3 regions of the Psychromonas sp. KJ10-5 genome follow, and region 1 is predicted to be linked to each of the others. Evidence: predicted binding sites of a transcription regulator. Region 1 holds the regulator's gene; each other region holds the start of a gene.
The links. The regulator sigma-54, encoded in region 1, starts transcription at its own class of promoters, with help from an activator protein. The targets are predictions, from matches to a motif close to GTTGGCACGNNNNTNGNNT.
Positions count from the first base shown of each region.

Region 2: a site for sigma-54 is predicted at 2,022-2,040, ahead of AC0L3W_RS06870 (formate/nitrite transporter family protein). Genes of this name have one in related genera too.
Region 3: a site for sigma-54 is predicted at 1,382-1,400, ahead of AC0L3W_RS01440 (PEP-CTERM sorting domain-containing protein). Genes of this name have one in related genera too.

Region 1 covers NZ_CM147864.1:3,814,454-3,817,735, reverse strand. Annotated here, with positions in the region: gene lptB (LPS export ABC transporter ATP-binding protein) at 1-586, shown strand, start outside; gene AC0L3W_RS16790 (RNA polymerase factor sigma-54) at 620-2,065, shown strand; gene AC0L3W_RS16785 (PTS sugar transporter subunit IIA) at 2,161-2,604, shown strand; gene rapZ (RNase adapter RapZ) at 2,621-3,282, shown strand, end outside.
Region 2 covers NZ_CM147864.1:1,533,669-1,536,950, forward strand. Annotated here, with positions in the region: gene AC0L3W_RS06865 (bifunctional protein-serine/threonine kinase/phosphatase) at 1-1,120, opposite strand, end outside; gene AC0L3W_RS06870 (formate/nitrite transporter family protein) at 1,160-1,972, opposite strand; gene AC0L3W_RS06875 (PEP-CTERM sorting domain-containing protein) at 2,502-3,041, shown strand; gene AC0L3W_RS06880 (hypothetical protein) at 3,105-3,282, opposite strand, start outside.
Region 3 covers NZ_CM147864.1:288,015-291,296, reverse strand. Annotated here, with positions in the region: gene AC0L3W_RS01445 (DMT family transporter) at 1-480, shown strand, start outside; gene AC0L3W_RS01440 (PEP-CTERM sorting domain-containing protein) at 597-1,295, opposite strand; tRNA gene AC0L3W_RS01435 (tRNA-Leu) at 1,934-2,019, opposite strand; tRNA gene AC0L3W_RS01430 (tRNA-Cys) at 2,031-2,104, opposite strand; tRNA gene AC0L3W_RS01425 (tRNA-Gly) at 2,113-2,188, opposite strand; gene pgsA (CDP-diacylglycerol--glycerol-3-phosphate 3-phosphatidyltransferase) at 2,360-2,923, opposite strand; gene uvrC (excinuclease ABC subunit UvrC) at 3,090-3,282, opposite strand, start outside.

The DNA of each region.
Region 1 (3,282 bases):
TATGGTCGTTGGTTTAGTGAAACAAGACCAAGGTAGCATCGTCATTGATGACGAAGATATTTCTAGTAACCCAATGCATATTCGTGCACAAAAAGGCATTGGCTACCTGCCACAAGAAGCATCTATTTTTCGACGTTTAACCGTGACAGAAAACATTATGGGTATTCTACAAACCCGTAAAGAATTAACGCAAAAGCAACGCGATGAGAAGCTCAATACACTATTGGAAGAGTTTCATATTACTCATATTCGTGATAACAAAGGAATGAGTTTATCGGGTGGAGAGCGACGCCGTGTAGAAATAGCACGCGCACTAGCAACCGAGCCCAAATTTATTCTACTGGATGAACCTTTTGCAGGGGTTGACCCGATTTCAGTAATTGATATAAAAAATATTATTCAGCAATTACGAGATCGTGGTTTAGGTGTATTAATCACTGACCATAATGTAAGAGAAACGTTAGATGTTTGTGAGCATTCCTATATAGTAAGCCATGGGGAAATTATTGCTGTAGGTACACAAGATGAAATTCTTGCAAACGATCATGTAAAACGCGTTTATCTAGGTGAAGAGTTTAAACTTTAAGTTATTGCCACACGTTCAGGAAGATATGTTTTGATGAAACAGGGTTTACAATTGAAAATGGGTCAGCAATTAGCGATGACCCCTCAATTACAACAAGCAATAAAACTATTGCAGCTTTCAACATTAGATCTACAACAAGAGATTCAGAATGCTTTGGACTCTAACCCTCTTCTCGAACAAGATGATCAAACTGGGTCAGAAGATACGGTTAAAGAAGCCGATAGCAGCGTATTAGATACAACTGAAGCGATTACTCAACAAGAGTTCTCTGATGATCTCCCTGCAGAAAAAGAGTGGGAGGAATCTTATAACTCCACCCCAATCACAGGAACGACTTCTAATGCCGTTGCCTATGAGGGAGAAAATACACTTTATCAAGGCGAGTCATCAACCTCTCTACAAGACCATCTGTTGTGGCAAATGCAATTAACACCTTTTACAGATACCGACCAAATAATCGCGATGGCGATTATTGACTCTATCGATGAATCAGGCTACTTGACCACCGACTGTGAGAGTATCTTAGAGAGTTTACAAACAGATTTAGAAGAATTAGAACTAGATGAAGTAGAGGTGGTACTTAAACGCATTCAACACTTTGATCCACTAGGGGTTGCGGCACGTACCACCCAAGAATGTTTACAAATACAATTACGCCAACTACCAGAAACGACTCCTTGGCGTAATGAAGCAATTCAAATCCTTGAGCAATACATGGATCTATTAGGTAATAGAGATTACCGAACTTTAGCCAGAAAAAGTAAGCTAAAAGAAGCTCAACTTGCTGAAATAATGCGTTTAATTCAAAGCTTAGAGCCTCGCCCTGGTAACCGAGTAGAAACCAGCGAAACGCAGTATATTGTTCCCGATGTGTACGTTAAAAAGATCAATGGGCAATGGCGTGTATCCCTAAATCAAGATTGTGATCCTAATTTATCAATTAACCAGCAATACGCGAGTATGTGCTCAGGTAACATTAGTAAAACTGACTCTCAGTTTATCAAAGGCCACTTACAAGAAGCTAAGTGGTTTATTAAAAGCTTAGAAAATCGTAACGATACCTTATTAAAAGTGGCTAATTGTATTGTACAACAGCAACAAGCCTTTTTTGAATATGGCGATGAGTCCATGAAGCCAATGGTATTAAACGATGTCGCATTTGAAGTAGAAATGCATGAATCCACTATTTCACGTGTTACAACACAAAAGTTTATGCATACTCCACGTGGTATATATGAACTGAAATTTTTCTTTTCTAGCCATGTTGCTACTAATGGAGGCGGTGAATGTTCATCAACCGCTATTCGCGCTTTAATTAAAAAGTTGGTTTCAGCTGAAACCACAACTAAACCATTAAGCGACAATAAAATCACCCAGTTGTTGGAAGAAAAAGGTATTAAGGTAGCAAGACGTACTATTGCTAAATACCGTGAATCCTTAGGAATTCCGCCTTCTAATCAACGTAAACAATTACTTTGAACTAAGAAGTAATGCAAATAAATAAGGATTAACTATAGTCATTTAATGCTAACCTGATAAACTCGCGCGTCCATTAAATACAGTTAACTATTATTATGAAAATATCTACTCTATTAAATCAACAATCGGTATTCTGTAACACTACTTGCACAAGCAAAAAAGGCGCTCTAGAAAAAATCAGCCTTATCGCAGCAAAGGAGCTCGATTTAGATGCCCAAGAATTGTTTGAAAGCTTAATTGCACGAGAAAAAATTGGGTCAACAGGTGTTGGGTCTGGGATTGCTATTCCACATGTCAAAATTTCTAGTGAGCTACCTGCTACGGCTGTTTTTTTGCAATGTGAAACAGGTATCGATTACGATTCATATGACGGTAATAAAGTGGATATATTATTCGCTATCTTTGTACCTGAAGACCTTTGTAAAGAATACCTTTCGGCGCTATCAGAAATTAGCCAAAAGTTATTAGACAAACAATTCTTACGTCAGTTACGCAGTGCGGGAAATTCCCAAGAATTATTTGAATTACTAACACTATAGAAAGACAGGAGAAAGTATGAAGTTAATTGTTATTAGTGGTCGCTCAGGCTCAGGAAAAACAATTGCACTTCATGTTCTCGAAGACTTAGGTTATAACTGCATTGACGGTGTACCTTATCAACTACTCGAGCAACTTATTGATACTTTAGACCCTAAAGACAATAAAGTTGCTGTGAGCTTAGATGTCCGTAACATGCCAACCAAAGTTGAGCAAATACAACAACTGATCGCCTCTCTTCAAAAGAAAGTGGAATTGGAAATCATCTATATTGATGCATTAACCAGTGAATTAATTAGGCGTTATAGCGAAACTCGACGCTTGCACCCTCTTTCAAAAAAGAAATTCTCTTTATCCCAAGCATTAGAACTAGAAAATGAGATGTTACTGCCATTAAAATCGATGGCTGCTTTTTCTATTGATACCACTTCATTATCAGTGCATAACTTAAATGAACACCTCAAAATCTATTTACAGGGCTCAACAAAAAGTAACTTGCTTATTATTTTCCAATCTTTTGGCTTTAAATATGCTCACCCAGAAGACGCTGACTACATGTTTGACGTGCGCTTTTTACCTAATCCATATTGGGAAAAAGAGTTAAAAGCTTTTTCAGGTAAAGATAAGATCATTCAAGATTATTTAAGCACCTTTCCGATTGTCAAAGAGACGATTACCAA
Region 2 (3,282 bases), 1.6 Mb from region 1:
TAATAATACGAACTTGTTCTAAACTAGGATTAGGGTTATCGATCATCCATTGGTTGAGCGAAATCCCATCTATATATTCACTCACCAAATACACAAAGTTTTGTTTACGATTTGGTATAATCGTTTTGGCAACGTGTGGGTTATTAATACGCTTTGCAACCCACTGCTCTAACATAAAATGTTCAAGGTATTGTTCATCACTACGCATGTCAATTGAAGGTATTTTAATCACTACATATGCATGACTAGTAAGATCTTTTGCTAGAAAAACATGGCTGCGACTACTTATATAGAGTTCTCGTAAAATTTCATAACCATCAAAATGCATTCTTGGTGCTAAATGTGGTGGCATAGGTAACTGTGTTAATTGATGTACTTCATCTAATTGATAATCGGACGTACTATTAATTCTTACAAGTTGAATACTTAAATTATCGTCACTTCCCGCAGCCATCGCCTCCACAATAATATCTTCTGCTGCTTCCTCTAGAGTTTCTTTATTATTTACAATTGTCGATATCCTGCGTTCATCAATAAACTCAAACACGCCATCTGTTGCCAGCATAAATAAATCATCTTTTTCTATTGATAAACTTGAATAATCAATAGGCAAAGTTTTATCAATACCTAAAGCACGAGTCAGATAACTAACATCATCTGATACGTGTAATCGATGATCTTCTGTTAATTGTTCTAGCCTGCTGCCAACTAGACGATAGATACGACTATCGCCTGAATGAAATATATGCGCAGTATTTGACTTCAACACTAGCGCGGTAAAAGTACAAACATAGCCCTTGTTTTTATCAAAACGATTGGGGCTATCTAAAGTTTGTGCATGTAACCAAGAGTTAATGGATTTAAGTACGGTTTGCCCAGCGCTTTTTACTGACCACGTATCAGCAGTGCAATAGTAGTCAGACAAAAAATTAGACACTGCGGTTTCACTGGCTATTTGACTCACTTGGCTAGAGCTAATGCCATCAGCCATAGCGAGTACAATACCTTTCGTACTTAATAAAGGCTCTTTGGGTACACGGTAACCAATATAATCTTGATTAATCGATTTGATACCTTTATCGGTTGCACTACCAATAGAAACACTCAATGGTAAACTCACTGTACCTCCACGTATTAAATGCCCCAAAGTCCTTAACAATTAACGAATTTTACGTTCTGCAGAAGTTTTAACATGCGTGTAGTAAAGTGGTAAACCCACTAAACATAAACCACCTACTAAATTACCTAGCACAGTTGGTAACTCATTCCATAACAGATAATCAGTTACTGTAAAGTCGCCCCCCATAATCATCGAAAAAGGAAATAGAAACATATTCACGATAGAGTGCTCAAAGCCCATGTAAAAGAACAACATGATCGGCATCCACATAGCTGCCATTTTACTACCAGCTGAAGTAGAGATCATCGCCCCCACTACTCCCATTGATACCATCCAGTTACATAACATGCCGCGAATAAAAATAGTGAACCAACCACCTGCTCCATGTGCTTGGTAGCCTAAGGTTCTTGACTCACCAATAGTCGCGACTTTTGCTGCAATCGCACCACCGTCCGTGGCGTAACCTAGCGTTAGAATAAATGACATTAAAAACGCAACCGTAATGGCACCAAAGAAATTACCAATAAATACTAACCCCCAGTTACGCATCACCCCTGCAAAGGTAACACCAGGGCGTTTATCCAGTAACGAGAGAGGTACCAAGGTAAATACTCCGGTGAGCAGATCGAACTTCATAAGATACAACATGATAAATCCAACTGGGAATAGGCAGGCCCCGAGAATCGCACTACCGGTTTTTGTGGCAACAGTAATCGCAAAGACGGCAGCTAAGGCTAAAATAGCTCCCGCCATAAAAGCCCTAATTAACGTATCCTTTGTTGACATATAAACTTTAGATTCACCTGCATCAACCATTTTGGTAACAAATTCACTTGGCTCTAAATACGACATAGCTATCTTTCCTTAGATTAATTTAAAAACAATAACTTACACTTAACCAAAGCACAAAAAGTGCCAAAAAATTAAGTCATTGATTTATAATAAATTTATTAAATAACAGAAGAATTTCTAATGTGAAATAGGAGTTTTATTACCAATACAAGTGAAAATCGCACCAAAACAGAGCGGAAATACTTCTAAGGTTTAACATAAATAAAATGTAGATTTAGTCATGTGCTAAGCATCTGGTGTCGGAAAAAATTACACAAAATAACATTACCCAATTAAATCAATAGATTAGATTAACAACAATTTTAATGTCTCTCCCCCTTTAGATATAACCCTTGAGAGGTGTTTTTTATAAACCTTAAACTAATAAAACACGATAAAATTTAATGTCGGTAAAATTTACACTAAAAATATAATTACCAATAAAGCCATAAATAACAGTAACTTAAGATGTGGTATGTTATTTGCTTTTCCTGAACTGCTATTGATAATAGCGCTTAACATTATTCTCAATTTAAAAAGGACTTTTAAAATGAAAAAAATTATCGGTTTAGCAGCATTATTGTTTGCAGTTAACTGCAATGCCGCATTAATAACCTTTGAGCCAACTAGCGCAAGTAATAGTGGTGCACTTATTACTTACGATAACGTGATTACACCTACCACTATTACAGGTGATGCTATTTTTACGTTAAATGTTAATGGGGACTTTAATTCAAGCTATGAGTATGCCGATTTACTATTAGATGGGTTTAGCTTAGGACGTATTCTAGATGGTGATAGCGGTAATGATCTATTTGATTTTACTAATGATACCGGTAATCAATCAGTATCAACATCAACAGGAGTCGCTACTATCTCTGAATCTATTTTCTCATCACTAATCAGCGATGGCTTTCTGAATTTCTCTTTTGATGCAAGCTCAGACGTAAATTGTTGCGGTACAATTAACCAACTATCTGGAAGCATCTCTTTTACGGAAACGACTTCCGTACCAGAGCCACTACAAATCGGCTTATTGGGATTAGGTTTACTTGGATTAGTTAAACTGAGAAAAAGAGAGCAAGGTTAACAATTTCTATGAATCCACCAACCGCAGCAATTAATAGGTGCGATTGGTGGATTATTTGCGCCGTTACATCGAGGCTAATTGGCCATTAATATCGCCACCAGTATTAGCAATGGTTTGAATACCATCATCATTTAAATCAACTTGTTTTCCAGTATGCTCAAAAATAGCTTGTTGAATCTTCTCGTTAGTTACTTCGCCTTCAATTTTAACTAGGTTATTATTATCTAGCCCTTTAGAAGCT
Region 3 (3,282 bases), 390 kb from region 1:
ACTTTGGGGTATCTGGGTGCATTAATTATTGCTACTAAGGGCGACTTATTAACTCTCGATTTTGTAAGCCCTTTAGGTGTTGGCTTAGCTTTATTAAGTACTATTTTATGGGCTTGCTATTGGATATTTAATAGCAAGAATGATGCAGATCCTATCGCCTCTTTGTCACTATGCTTCCTGTGTAGTTTGCCGATGATCTTAGTCTCTGTCATTATATTTGACGACATAACCATGACTTCTTGGCAAGGTTGGTTAGGTGCGACCTACATTGGATTATTTGAAATGGGCTTAGCTTTTGTAGCTTGGCTAACAGCACTTAAATATGCGGAAAGTACCAGTAAGATCAGTAATCTTATTTTTATCTCGCCTTTTGTTTCTCTATTATTACTCAACTTTATTATTGGAGAGACTATCTATCCGGCAACGATTATTGGACTCATATTAATTATTGTTGGTTTATTTATTCAGAAAAAAAATTAATGTCACAGATAATGGAAAAGTCGACAATCCCCATTACAAATATTTCTAGTATTTGTAAAACAAAAAAGCACTGACCTTAATGATCAGTGCTTTTTCAATAAAGTAAACTTGTCTAGTTAAGACTGTTTTTTAGCTTTACGGGCTAATGATAATCCTACTAACGCTAATCCGAAAATAGCAATAGTTGAAGGAGCGGGTACGTTAACGACTAATGAAGCGTTATTAAAACCAGCACCTTGATAAACTGTTGAATCTGCAAATAATACAAAGCCGTAATTATCCGACACACCATTTATCCAATCTTGAATCGTGCTTGTTACATCTAACGTATAAGTATCAAATGACGCTGTTTTAACGTTATTAACCACTGTTGTTTGGTTAGTTGATAAGTCAGCCCATTCGTATAATGGTAAAGAGCCTGCAGTATCAGTCCAAGCACTTTCTACTTCACCTAACAATACACCCATTGCGTTTTTATTATTGACAGTAGAAACAAAATCGATGCTGAATACAGCAGAAAAGGCATTATTATTAACATCGCTTGCCGTTAGGTAACTTAAGTCAAAGTCAAAAAAAGTAGCAATACGTAATGATTCTTGAGAGGTATTTTTACGCTCACGTACAATTAACTCAGAACTGCTTAAAGACCCGCTGTTAACTGTACCTACCGAATTCTCATCGCCATCAGCAGAAACACTCACAATAGTATCTGGTGAAGAACTAATAACAGTTGCTTGTGTACTTGGTGAGATAAATGCAGACATTAAGCATAAGCCTGCTGAAATAGTTGTTAACAGTTTCTTTGAATTGATCATAAATTATTCCTTTTGCTACTTACCTAACCTAACCAATATTGGTTTCACTTAGGCTAATCCATTAATATTTATTTAATGACTAAACAAAGCACAATCTATGCCAAAATTAATACCTCTTTAGTTTCAATTAGATACAAAAAAAGAAATAAGTACCTATAAATGGATGTAAAAAAAACCGACAATTATCCCTTTATAAATAATAAATTACCTAATTAATCTTACAATAGAAAACAATAATTACTTTAATGCACAGATCAAAGCTCAACTAGCCAAGGGTGAGGTAATACCAGTTACATTAATGAGCTTATCTATTTTACTTGTTAAAATACTTATTTCTTTATTGTAATTTTAGTAGATAGAACAACTATTAAAGAATGAATATTTTTATTCTCCGATAGATTATTAACGAAGTTATTTTTCTGAGAAAATTTAGATCACATTATTTAATGTTACGGGTATAAATTGAATTGAACGTATATTTCAAATAAAAATACTGCTAGCTGCTAATGGTGTTCAAAGTAAATGCAAGTAAATAATTTTTGAAGTAATAAGGGACTAGGAGGAAAACAAGTTTAGCACTATTTAACTCAAATTTTAGGCATAAAAAAACCAGCCTAAAGCTGGTTTATTTATAGAATTGGTGCCCGGAGCCAGACTTGAACTGGCACGCCTATTAAGCGACGGATTTTAAATCCGTTGTGTCTACCGATTTCACCACCCGGGCAAATTCTATAATGGAGGCGGAACCCGGAGTCGAACCGAGGTGGATGGATTTGCAATCCACTGCATGGCCACTCTGCCATTCCGCCAAAACATTTGGAGCGGTACACGAGACTCGAACTCGTGACCCCAACCTTGGCAAGGTTGTGCTCTACCAACTGAGCTAGTACCGCATCACTATGCTTATCTCAAGAAGAAGCAGTAACTGTTTCCCCTCTCGATGTGTGCGCATTCTAATGATTCTTCACAATGAGTCAATACTATTTATCGACTTTTTTACTTCTTTTACTCTGTTCGCCGCTTTTTTAGCCTAAGCGGCGAGATATTCATCAATATAAGTGAAATTAATCACCTTTTACTTCATTACCTTTTTTTAGTAATGGCCAAGCTGCTTTTAAATAAACGATCATAGACCAAAGAGTTAATGCTGTTGCAATATACAAGAATGCAAAACCAGCCCACTCCATTGCCACAGAGTATTGCCATATTAATAAAAATAACGCTAACATTTGTGATGCGGTTTTCACTTTACCAATCCAAGAAACGGCAACAATGCCTCGTTCCCCTAATTCAGCCATCCACTCACGCAGAGCAGAAATAATAATTTCTCGACAAATCATCACCATCGCGGGGATAGTGATCCAAATAACAGCGTAATGCTCAACAATCATCACCAATGCAACGGCAACCATTATTTTATCGGCAACGGGATCTAAAAAGGCACCAAACGGTGTTTGTTGATTTAAACGACGTGCCAAGTAGCCATCGAGCCAATCTGTGACACCTGCTAACCAAAATACAAATGCAGCGGCAGCAGCTGCCCATACACTTGGAAGATAGTAAATAATGACAAAAACTGGGATTAATAAAATTCGAAAAGAGGTTAGTATATTTGGTATGTTAAGCATTGATATATCCTTTAGGCTATGCCTGCTTATTTTGGCACTTTATGCTTAGCTTTTGCAAATGCTTAACTCATAAAATAAGTAATAAAATGAACTCACTACTTGTTATGAGAAATATAATTTATATTTTATTAGCCGATGATTATTTAAAACCAGCTTTTAAATGTGATTAATGATGTAAAGCTTCATGAATAGTTTCAGCTAAACTTTTACTAATACCATTTAATTTACATAATTCATCAATACTCGCCGACTTCACACCTTGTAAGCCCCCAAAGTGGTTTAGCAACATTTGCCGGCGTTTCGCGCCAACGCCAGCAATCCCTTCTAACGTACTCGTACGTCTAACTTTATCTCGCTGC